3 regions of the Telluria sp. BA11 genome follow, and region 2 is predicted to be linked to each of the others. Evidence: riboswitches for the same ligand, from Rfam matches in the RefSeq annotation. Region 2 holds a riboswitch; each other region holds the start of a gene.
The links. A riboswitch is a leader RNA that binds a small molecule or an ion and turns the genes downstream of it on or off. The one in region 2 is predicted to bind cobalamin.

Region 1 (3,255 bases), 850 kb from region 2:
GACTGGCGCGCAGGTTCACGTCCATCAGGCGCGTGCTGCCGGCCAGCGAGAAGCCTTCGAGCGTCGCTTCGTTGACGTTGTAGGCGCAGCTGCGGTTGATGCCGTCCGGGCATGGCGTGCTTGATACGATCATGTCGGTCAGGCGATTGTGGAAGTACGTGGCATCGAGGTTGTAGCCGTTGCCGTCGTAGCGCAGGCCCACTTCGCGGTTGCGGCCTTTTTCGGGCTTGTTCGTCGCCAGGCCGTAGCCCGGGAAGTACAGTTCGTTGAAGGTCGGGGCGCGGAAGCTCGTGCCGATGCTGGCGGTGGCGCGCAGGCCGTTGCCGAACTCGTAGCCGTAGCCGGCGGCGCCGGTGTTCTGGCTGCCGTAGACCGAGCGGTCCTGACGTGCGCTGACATCGAACAGGTGATTGGCGCGCTTGGCCGAGTAGGCCGCGGCATACGAATTGGTGATGCGCGTCTGGCGCATCGACGAGACTTCTTCCTTGCGGTGGTTGAACAGCAGCTGCAGCGTGTCCTGGCCGATCGCGACGTTGTTCTGCCACGAGAATTCGTTCTGCTTGGTGTCGATCTGGCTGGCGCCGCTGGCCGTGGCGTTGCTGAAGTTGCCCGACTTGTCTTCTGAACGTGCGTACTGCACGGTGCTGCGCCAGTTTGGCAGGAGCTGGTTGGTCATGTAGACGGCGGCGGTATTGATGTCCGAGTCGCTGTGCACGTCGTAGCTGCCGGAACCACTGGCATCGTACTGGCTGTACGTGCGGCTGGCCAGGAACTGGGCGCCGATCTCGTGACCCGGCGCGAGCGCCATCGACACACGGCCATTGGCATTGCGGCGGCGGTAGCCGTCTTCGTCGGCGTTGTAGCCTGACGCGCCGGGCCGCGTGGACGAGAAGCCGTCCGACTCTTCATAGCCGGCGCCAAAGGCGTAGCTGATGGCATTCGGGCCGCCGCTGCTGCCGAAGATGCCTGCATCGCCCTGCAGCGTCGCGTTGCTGCCCGCGCCCACCGAAGCGGTGACGACAGGTGCGCCTTCGCCCTTGCGGGTGAAGATCTGGATCACGCCGCCGATGGCGTCGGCGCCGTACAGCGTGCTCAGTGGCCCGTAGACGATTTCAATGCGGTCGATGGCGCCCAGCGGGATGGCATTCCAGCTGGCGGTGCCGGTGGTGGACGAGCCGATGCGCACGCCGTCGAGCAGCACGACGATCTGGTTGGCGTTTGCGCCGCGCACATAGACGCTGGTCGTGGTGCCGGCCGGGCCGTTGCGGGCGATCTCGATGCCGCGCTGGCGCTGCAGGATGTCGGCCACCGAGCCGGCGCCCGAGCGCGCGATTTCTTCGGCGTTGATGACGGTGGTGTCGGCGATCAGGTCGGCAGCGAGTTGCGGCGTGCGGGTCGCGGTGACGACGACGGTGTCAGCGACTTCGGCGATGGCGGTGGACGAGATGAGGGCGAGTGCGAGCGACACGGCGGCCGCTTGCCGGCTTACTGGAAAATTCATGAGTGGTTCTTATCAAAGGCATCCCGCCGACGTCCCCGTGGGCTGGATTCAAAGGATCGCGCTGTGCGCGTATCCACCTTTTGGCCGGTATCCGGGCTGACAAGTATGGCCGTCCGACCTTCCCATGCTCAGAAAAGCACAGTGGTATGAGGGGGCGGTTTGCCGCAGGACCCGATGAGAGGCTGCAGCACTTGCTTACCGTTGCGGGGGCAGCACGCGTTGGCCCTGTGAAGAGCTTCGTGTTTCCCGTTTAACTGCACCTGCGAACGCAGGTGCGAGCACCAAAACGCGCTCATTATAAGGTGGTTGCCCCGGGCATTGTCATATTTCCAGCACCATGACTTCGCCGTAGCCGATCTGGTGTGGTGTCGATGCCGCACGCAGCGCAGCATCCTCCAAGGTGCCGCCGCCGGACATGGCGTGCAGCAGGCGCATGGCGCCGGCGTGGCAGATGACGAGTGCCTCGGCGTGCCTTGCGCGCTGGATGTCGGCTTGAAACGCGGCCACGCGCACGGCCACCTGCATGACGTTTTCGCCGCCGCCGGGGCGGTAGTGGAGCAGGTCGGCGTTCCAGGCATCGATCTCGTCCCGGGCGATGTCGTCCCACTGGCGCAGCTCCCAGACGCCAAAGTCCATCTCGGCCAGGCGCGCGTCGAACGTGGGCGCGCTTGACAGCTGCTGCGCCAGCACGGCGCAGCGTTGCAACGGGCTGGCGTAGACCGGCATGGCGCCGGGAAGGCCTTGATTGGTCAGCGCCGCCAGCACGCGTGCGGTGTCTGTTGCTTGCGCTGGCAGGTCGGTGCGGCCGTAGCAGTACCCGGCCGGCACGTCCGGTTTCGGGTGGCGTACGAGGTACAGGCGCATCAGGCCAGCGCGCCGCGGCCGAGCGTGGCCAGTACCGCGATATAGATGGCGACTTCGGCCAACTGCTGCACGGCGCCGAGGCAGTCGCCCGTATAGCCCTGCAGCCGGCGCGTGAACATGCGGGCCAGCCAGCGCGTGGCCAGCAAGGCCGCAAACACCGCCGCGCCAATCGCAGCCAGGTCTAGCAGGCCAACGGCGAACAGCACGAGCGCGGGCACGAGCACCGTGAGCGTCGCGATCCCGAATTCGTCGCTGCTCATGCGCACGGCCAGCGGCTTGGCCTTGCCTTCGGCGCGGGCGTATTCCATCTGCCAGATCAGGGACGTGGCGGCCAGGCGCGAGAGCGGGTGTGCCAGCAGCAGGGCGCCGATGGCGGTAAGGGGCGGCAGCGTGGCGAGTGCAGCCAGCTTCGCGCCGAGCATGCAGACGATGCCGATCGCACCATACGCACCGACGCGCGAATCCTTCATGATGTCGAGCGCGCGTTCTTTCGTCATGCCGCCGCCCAGACCATCGCAGGTGTCGGCGAAGCCGTCTTCGTGGAAGGCGCCGGTGAGGTAGATCGTTGCGGCGGTGGAGAGCACGGCGGCCACTGGCGCTGGCAGCCAGTGCCCGGCGATGAAGTAGACGGCCGCGCCGATGGCACCTACCACCACGCCAACCAGCGGGAAGTAGCGCGACGCATGATTGAGCCATGCCGGCTCGAAGCCGACCCAGCGCGGGATCGGCAGCCGCGTGAAGAACTGCAGCGCAATGAAGAACAGGCGCAGTTGATGGATCATCCCGCGTGCGCGCCCAGTTGTGCCGAGACCTGGGCCGATGCGAAGGTCGCCATCTCGCCCAAGAAGTTGGCGGCTGCGTGCAGCAGGGGCAGGGCAAGGGCGCTGCCG
Region 2 (3,255 bases):
CGATACAATGGTTCCCGGGCCACATGAACGCGGCCAAGAAGGAAGCGGCCGAGCAGATGGAGAACATCGATCTGGTGATCGAAGTCCTCGATGCACGCCTGCCCGAGGCGAGCTGCAACCCACTGGTGGATCAGCTGCGCAAGTTCCGCCAGCGTCCCAGCCTCAAGATCCTCAACAAGATCGACCTGGCCGATCCGGTCGCCACCGCCGCCTGGAAAGCCTATTACGATGCGCAGGAAGGCGTCACGGCCTACCCGATGACGACCAAGAAGCCGGCCGACGTCGCCCGTATCCCCGATCTGGCCCTGTCGCTGGCGCCGCACCGCGGCGTGCCGACGAAGCCGCTGCGCATCATGATCATGGGCATTCCCAACGTCGGCAAATCGACGTTGATGAACGCGCTGCTGAAAAAACGCGTGGCCAAGGTGGGCGACGAGCCGGCCGTGACCAAGGTCCAGCAGCGCCTGTACCTGAACAAGAACGTGGTGCTGGTCGACACGCCCGGCATGCTGTGGCCAAAGATCGCCATGGCCACCGATGGCCTGATGCTGGCGGCCAGCCATGCCATTGGCACCAACGCGCTGGTCGAAGAAGAAGTGGCCGAATATCTGGGCGAGCTGCTGCTGCAGCGCTACCCGCACCTGCTCACCGCGCGCTACGGCCTGAAAACCGAGGGCATGGATGGTGTCGGCGTCATCGAAGGCGTCGCGATGCGCCGGGGCTTCCGTGTACGCGGCGGCGAGTACGACTACGAAAAGGCAGCGCACTCGCTGCTGCAGGATTACCGCCAGGGCGCCCTGGGCCGCATCAGCCTGGAAACGCCGGATTCGCGCGCGGCCAGCCTGGCCCTGCACGCGGCCGAAGTGGCCGAGAAAGCCCGCCTGGCCGCCGAGAAGCTCGCTGCCAAGCTCGAAGAGCAGTCGCGCGGCAAGCGCGGCAGCTGACCTGCCAGGGCGCGTGCCGACACGGTATAATCGCGCCGTTTTGGTGCTCTCGCGCGCATTCCGGCGCGCGAAGTTAAACGGGAAACACGACAGGGCTGCGCCGCGCGCCGTCCTGGAAGTGTGCTGCCCCCGCAACGGTCAACAAGCGCCGCGTCCGCACATCCTGCGCCGCGGCAGACAATCTCGATAACCACTGTCCGCACGACAGGAAGGTGAGGGCGTCCGCTTGCCAGCCCGGATACCGGCCAGGACAGGTGGGAGCGCAAGGCGCTTCCTTCGACGCCAGGCTGCGGGGACGCAGCGGGGCGCCCTTTACCGAGAACACACTCATCATGACTTTTGCAGCTCCCGCGCGCCGCGCGCCCCTCGTTGTGGCGTGCGCCTTCGCCGTGTCCACCTTCGCCACCATCGCCACCGCACAGGAAACGCTGGCGCCGGTCGTCGTCACCGCCGCCCGCTTCCCGGCCACCGCCACGCCAATCGGCGCCACCGTGATCACCGCTGACCAGATCCGCAGCGCCGGCGTGGCCGACGTCAATGCGGCCATCCGCAAGATCGGCGGCGTCTTCGGTCGCCAGAGCCTGGACGGCTCGCCCGACTTCAGCCTGGACCTGCGGGGTTTCGGCACCAACAGCGCGCAAAACGTGGTGGTGATGGTCGACGGCGTGCGTCTGAATGAAAACGAGCTGGCCAGCACGGTGCTCTCGAGCATCCCGGTCGACACGGTCGAGCGCATCGAGATCACGCGCGGCGGCAGCAGCGTGCTGTACGGCGACGGCGCCACCGGCGGCGTGATCCAGATCTTCACCCGCCGCCCGCAAGGTAGCGGCACGCGCGGCACCCTGTTCGTGGAAGGTGGACGCTTCGACGCGCTCGACCTGCGCGCCTCGATCGCGCATGGCGCCGGCCCGTGGTCGTTCGACGCCGCCGTGGCCGACCGCCGCACCGACAACTACCGTGACAACAACAAGTACGAGCAGACGAGCTTCAGCGGCGGCGTGCAATATGCGTACGCTTCGAATGGCCGCGCCGGCCTGCGCTTCGAGAGCTCGCGCTCGGACTCGCGCCTGCCGGGCTCGCTGAACGAGGCACAGTTCCAGGCCAACCCGACCCAGAGCAATACGCCGGATGACTTCGGCTCGCTCGACACCGACCGTGTCAGCGCGTTCGTCGAACACCGCATCGGCGCCATCGAACTGGCGGCCGAACTGTCGCACCGCGAGCGCGATGTCGGTTCGACGTATGTGTTCTCGGGCTTCCCATCGGCCTCGCGCTACCAGTCCGAGCAGACCCAGTTCTCGCCACGTCTGCGCCACACCGCCACGCTTGGCGACAAGCGCAATGAATTCGTTACCGGGATCGATCTGACCCGCTGGGACCGCCAAGTGACGTCGAGCTTCTCGGCCGGCGACGCAAAACAGGCGTCCAAGGCGCTCTACGTGCGCGACGAACTGACCTGGAACGCGCCGCACAATGCGCGCCTGGCCGTCGGCGCGCGCCATGAACGTTTCGACAAGAACTATGCCGACCCGCTCGCGTTCACCGCTCCCGAAGACACCGAACAATCGGTCAATGCGTTCACGGTCGAAGGCAGCATTGACGTCGCGCGCGAGGTGACCATGTTCGCCAAGGCCGGCCGCAGCTACCGCATCGCCAACATCGACGAAAACTCGTACCGCGCCACAACGGACGTGCTGGCGCCGCAAACATCGCGCGACCTCGAACTGGGCGTCGCCTTCGGCAACGACGCGCGCAAGGCCACGGCCCGCGTGTTCCGGCACCGCCTGACCAACGAAATCTTCTTCGACCCGACGCTGGCCGGCGGCTTTGGCATCAACACCAACCTCGACCCGACCCGGCGCCAGGGTGTCGAAGTCGAAGGACAGGCGCTGCTGGCGACCAATCTGCGCCTGACCGGCGCGTGGCAGTACGTGCAGTCCGAGTTCCGTGATGGCCCAAACGCCGGCCGCGAGATGGTGCTGGTGCCGAAACACGTCGTGACGACGCGCCTGGCCTGGACGCCGGGCAATGGCCAGACCGCCGATGTGGGCGCGCAGTGGGTGGCCAGCCAGCGTTTCGGCAGCGACTTCGCCAATAGCTGCGACGCCCGCGTGCCGTCGTACACGACGGTCGACGCCCGCTATGCGCGCCGCTTCGGCCCATGGGAAGCGTCGGTATCGGGCCTGAACCTGCTCGATCGCCAGCACTACAGTTACGCGTTCAGCTGCCGCGCCGGGATTTACCCGAGCGATGGCCGCCAGCTGAAGGTGTCGCTGCGCTACGACTTCTGATCCATGTTCTGCGGGGCGCG
Region 3 (3,255 bases), 1.8 Mb from region 2:
CGGTACCAGCAGCTTGCCGCTGTCGACCATCACCTTGCCCGGCGCCGGGCCCCAGCCGCGCATGCCTTCGATGCCGTAGCCGATCAGGCGCCGATACAGTGGCGCGAGCGCCTTGCACGGACTGGGCTTGCTGTCGTCGAGACAGGCGCGGTAGCCGTCTTCGAGCGCATGCAGGTCGCGCGTGGCCTGCACGCGCTGCGGATGGTCGACACCCTCGACCAGGTGCAGCAATTCCTTGATGATCGTCTCGGCCTGCTTGCGGCCCGGCGCGCGCTCGCCCTGCGCTTCGGCGACCAGCACGTCGGCATGCAGGCGGCCCAGCATGCCGTCCTTCATCTCGCCCTGCACGCGCGGTGCAAGCGTGGCGAACCAGCGCGCGTAGTCGGCCGCGCTGACGCTGTTCACCACACCGCTCATTTCGCGCAGCGCGGCGCGGTCTTCGGGCAGGTTCACGCCGTGCGCCATGATCATGTCGAGCAGCGCTTCGGGCGTGGCGGGTAAATCGCCGACCGTGTAGCCGGCGGCTTTCAGCGCGTGCAGCATGTCGAACAGCGATGCCGGCACGTTCAGGTTGTCGGCGCCGATGTTCTGGCGGCCCGGCGGGTGGTTGTAATAGACCATCGCGACGCGCTTGTCGGCATTGCGCTTGGCACGCAGCGCCAGCCAGCGGCTCACGCGCGCCGTCATGCGATCGACTTCGGCCGGCAGCAGCACCGGCGGGCGGTTCTCGATGCCGGTCAGGCGGTCGCGCTGCGACTGGCCCAGCGCCGCCACCACCACCGGCTGGCCGATTCCCTGCAGCTCGGGCAGCGCGACGCGGTACTGGACCGAATCCGGCGGCAGGCCATCGGGCGAAAGCTGCCACTGCATGGCGGTGCGGTCCGACAGGCGGATCGCCTTGAACACGGGGATATCGAAGCGTTTGAAGGCTTCGCTGACGACTTCGCGCCCTTCGGCGGCGCCGACGACGAAGTCCTGCAGCACCACCAGCGCCGCGGGCTTCGCTGGCGCGATCAGCTCAGGCAGGCGCACCAGCGCTTCGCGCGAGGCGCCGCCCCAGCGCGTGAGCAGCTGCACGCAGGCCTGGCCTTGCTCTTCGATGCGGCGGCACAGCGCAGCCGGCACCATGCCATCCATGTTCGCCAGATCGAGCACGACGACGGTCGGGCGGTCCTTCAGACCCAGCTTGGCGGCGTTGCCCCAGGCGGCGGCATCCTGCAGCTCGTTCTGGCCGACGCGCAGGCGCAGCGTCGGCTCGGGCAGCGGAGGGCCCAGCGCTGTTGATGGATGCAGCAGGTGGGCGATGAGGGCCGTGGTGTTGTCCACGCCGCCGGCTTGCCAGACGCGCCGCGCCGCGAGCCAGTGGCGGGCCGCGGGATTGGCCTCTGCCGCCTGCAGCGCGGCGGGCGCCGGCGCTTCGGCCGCCAGTTCGCGCAGCAGCTCGGGCGCGAAGCCGGCCAGGCTGCCGTGCGCCGCGCGCGTCATCAGGTTCAGGCTTGCTTCGCCATTGAAGGCCAGCACCGCGGTGCCTGGCTTTGCATGGCGCGCCAGCGCATCCTTCATGCGGCGCGCCGGATCGCCGAACAGCGACACCGCCAGCACCGTGTCGGCGCCGGTGATCCACTGGCCCACCTCGCGTTCACTGGCGGCCATCAACTGGGCCGGCGTGCGCAACTGAATCCGGTCGCGCGGGTGGCTGGCCAGGTGGCGGTGCGCAGCTTCGATCGCGCCCGGCGCGGCGCGCTCGGTGACCACGGCGAACATGGTGGCGGCGTGGCCGTGGGCGCAGGCAAGCAGGGACGCGAGCAAAAGCACCAGCGCAGTACAGGCGCGGGGGAGCGAAGCAGTGTTCATGTGAACGTCGACCTTTCAGCTGCGCGCCAGGGCGCGCATGACAACGGGCAGACGTCTTCCTTCCACGCGGGACGCAGCAGCCACGCGCACGCGCACGTGCGAACGCCTGCGCGAGCGCATTGGCAACACGGAAGGAACGACGAACTACCAACCGGCACGCCCACACCCCGGGACGTACGCAATGCATCGTGAAGGCCGGTCTTCTGGCTTGCCGTCATCCTTCCCGGGTCCTGCCTTCCCGTGCACGGGGCACAGTGGCGTTCGACGAGGGTCGTCAGGCATACAGCAGCGGGGGCTGCGCCGGACTGGCGTGCGATGGATTCGCACACGTCACCGGCTTCCCGTTTCACCTTCCTGCAGACGAGCAGGACGGCACCATTCACTTGATTGGGCGCGATTCTACAGCCCGGGTGCGCCACTGTCACCGCATTCTTTGGCCTCTAGGGAAGCACTGATTAATTCATGGAGGCGGACTTGGCACGGAAAATAGCCACCCTGCGGCGTTGCAAATTCTCGCAATAGCTCGCTATTGCTGCGATTTGCGCCTTGCATGGCGGCTTTTTCCGCAGCCAATTCCATCCCCCAGAATAAATCAGTGCTTCCCTAGCCTAGAATGGCGGTATCGTCCGGCCAGGCCGGCACCCACTACTTCTTCGCGACCGTTCACATGATCACACGACAAGACTGCCTGGCCCTCGACGCGGCCGATCCGCTGGCCCCTCAGCGCAATGCGTTTGCGCTGCCGGACGGCGTGATTTACCTCGATGGCAATTCGCTCGGCGCCCGCCCCCGCGCGGCCCTGCAACGTGCGCAGGACGTGATCGCCGCCGAATGGGGCAATGACCTGATCCGCAGCTGGAACACGGCCGGCTGGTACGACCTGCCGCAGCGCCTGGGCACCCTGATCGCGCCGCTGATCGGCGCCGCCGCCGATGAAGTGGTGGTCACCGACTCGACTTCGGTGAACCTGTTCAAGGCGCTGGCTGCGGCGCTCAAGATGCAGGCCGACGCACCGGCGCACGCGGCCCGCCGCATCATCCTCACGGAGCGCGACAACTTCCCGAGCGATATCTACATGGCCGAAGGCCTGATCGGCTGGCTCGAGCGCGGCTACGAGCTGCGCCTGCTCGACAGCTGGGCCGACCTGCCGGCCGCCCTCGAAGGCGACGCCGGCGGCCAGGTGGCGGTGGTGATGCTCACGCACGTGAACTACCGCACCGGCCGCATGCTCGACATGAAAACGATCACGGCGCAGATCCACGCCGCCGGCGCGCTGGCGATCTGGGACCTGGCCCATTCGGCCGGCGCGGTCGAGGTAGACCTGAATGGCGCCAACGCCGACTTCGCGGTGGGCTGCACCTACAAATTCCTCAACGGCGGGCCGGGCGCGCCTGCATTCAT

Region 1: linked by a shared signal. The riboswitch ahead of AC1MGT_RS14645 (TonB-dependent receptor domain-containing protein) and the one ahead of AC1MGT_RS18385 (TonB-dependent receptor) in region 2 are both predicted to bind cobalamin.
Region 3: linked by a shared signal. The riboswitch ahead of AC1MGT_RS10445 (cobaltochelatase subunit CobN) and the one ahead of AC1MGT_RS18385 (TonB-dependent receptor) in region 2 are both predicted to bind cobalamin.

What each region holds. Positions count from the first base shown of each region.
Region 1 is NZ_CM155275.1:3,331,225-3,334,479, forward strand. It holds gene AC1MGT_RS14645 (TonB-dependent receptor domain-containing protein) at 1-1,501, opposite strand, end outside; cobalamin riboswitch at 1,567-1,802, opposite strand; gene AC1MGT_RS14650 (histidine phosphatase family protein) at 1,823-2,365, opposite strand; gene AC1MGT_RS14655 (adenosylcobinamide-GDP ribazoletransferase) at 2,365-3,147, opposite strand; gene cobT (nicotinate-nucleotide--dimethylbenzimidazole phosphoribosyltransferase) at 3,144-3,255, opposite strand, start outside.
Region 2 is NZ_CM155275.1:4,180,046-4,183,300, forward strand. It holds gene ylqF (ribosome biogenesis GTPase YlqF) at 1-944, shown strand, start outside; cobalamin riboswitch at 970-1,208, shown strand; gene AC1MGT_RS18385 (TonB-dependent receptor) at 1,277-3,235, shown strand.
Region 3 is NZ_CM155275.1:2,390,054-2,393,308, forward strand. It holds gene AC1MGT_RS10445 (cobaltochelatase subunit CobN) at 1-1,854, opposite strand, end outside; cobalamin riboswitch at 2,031-2,249, opposite strand; gene kynU (kynureninase) at 2,522-3,255, shown strand, end outside.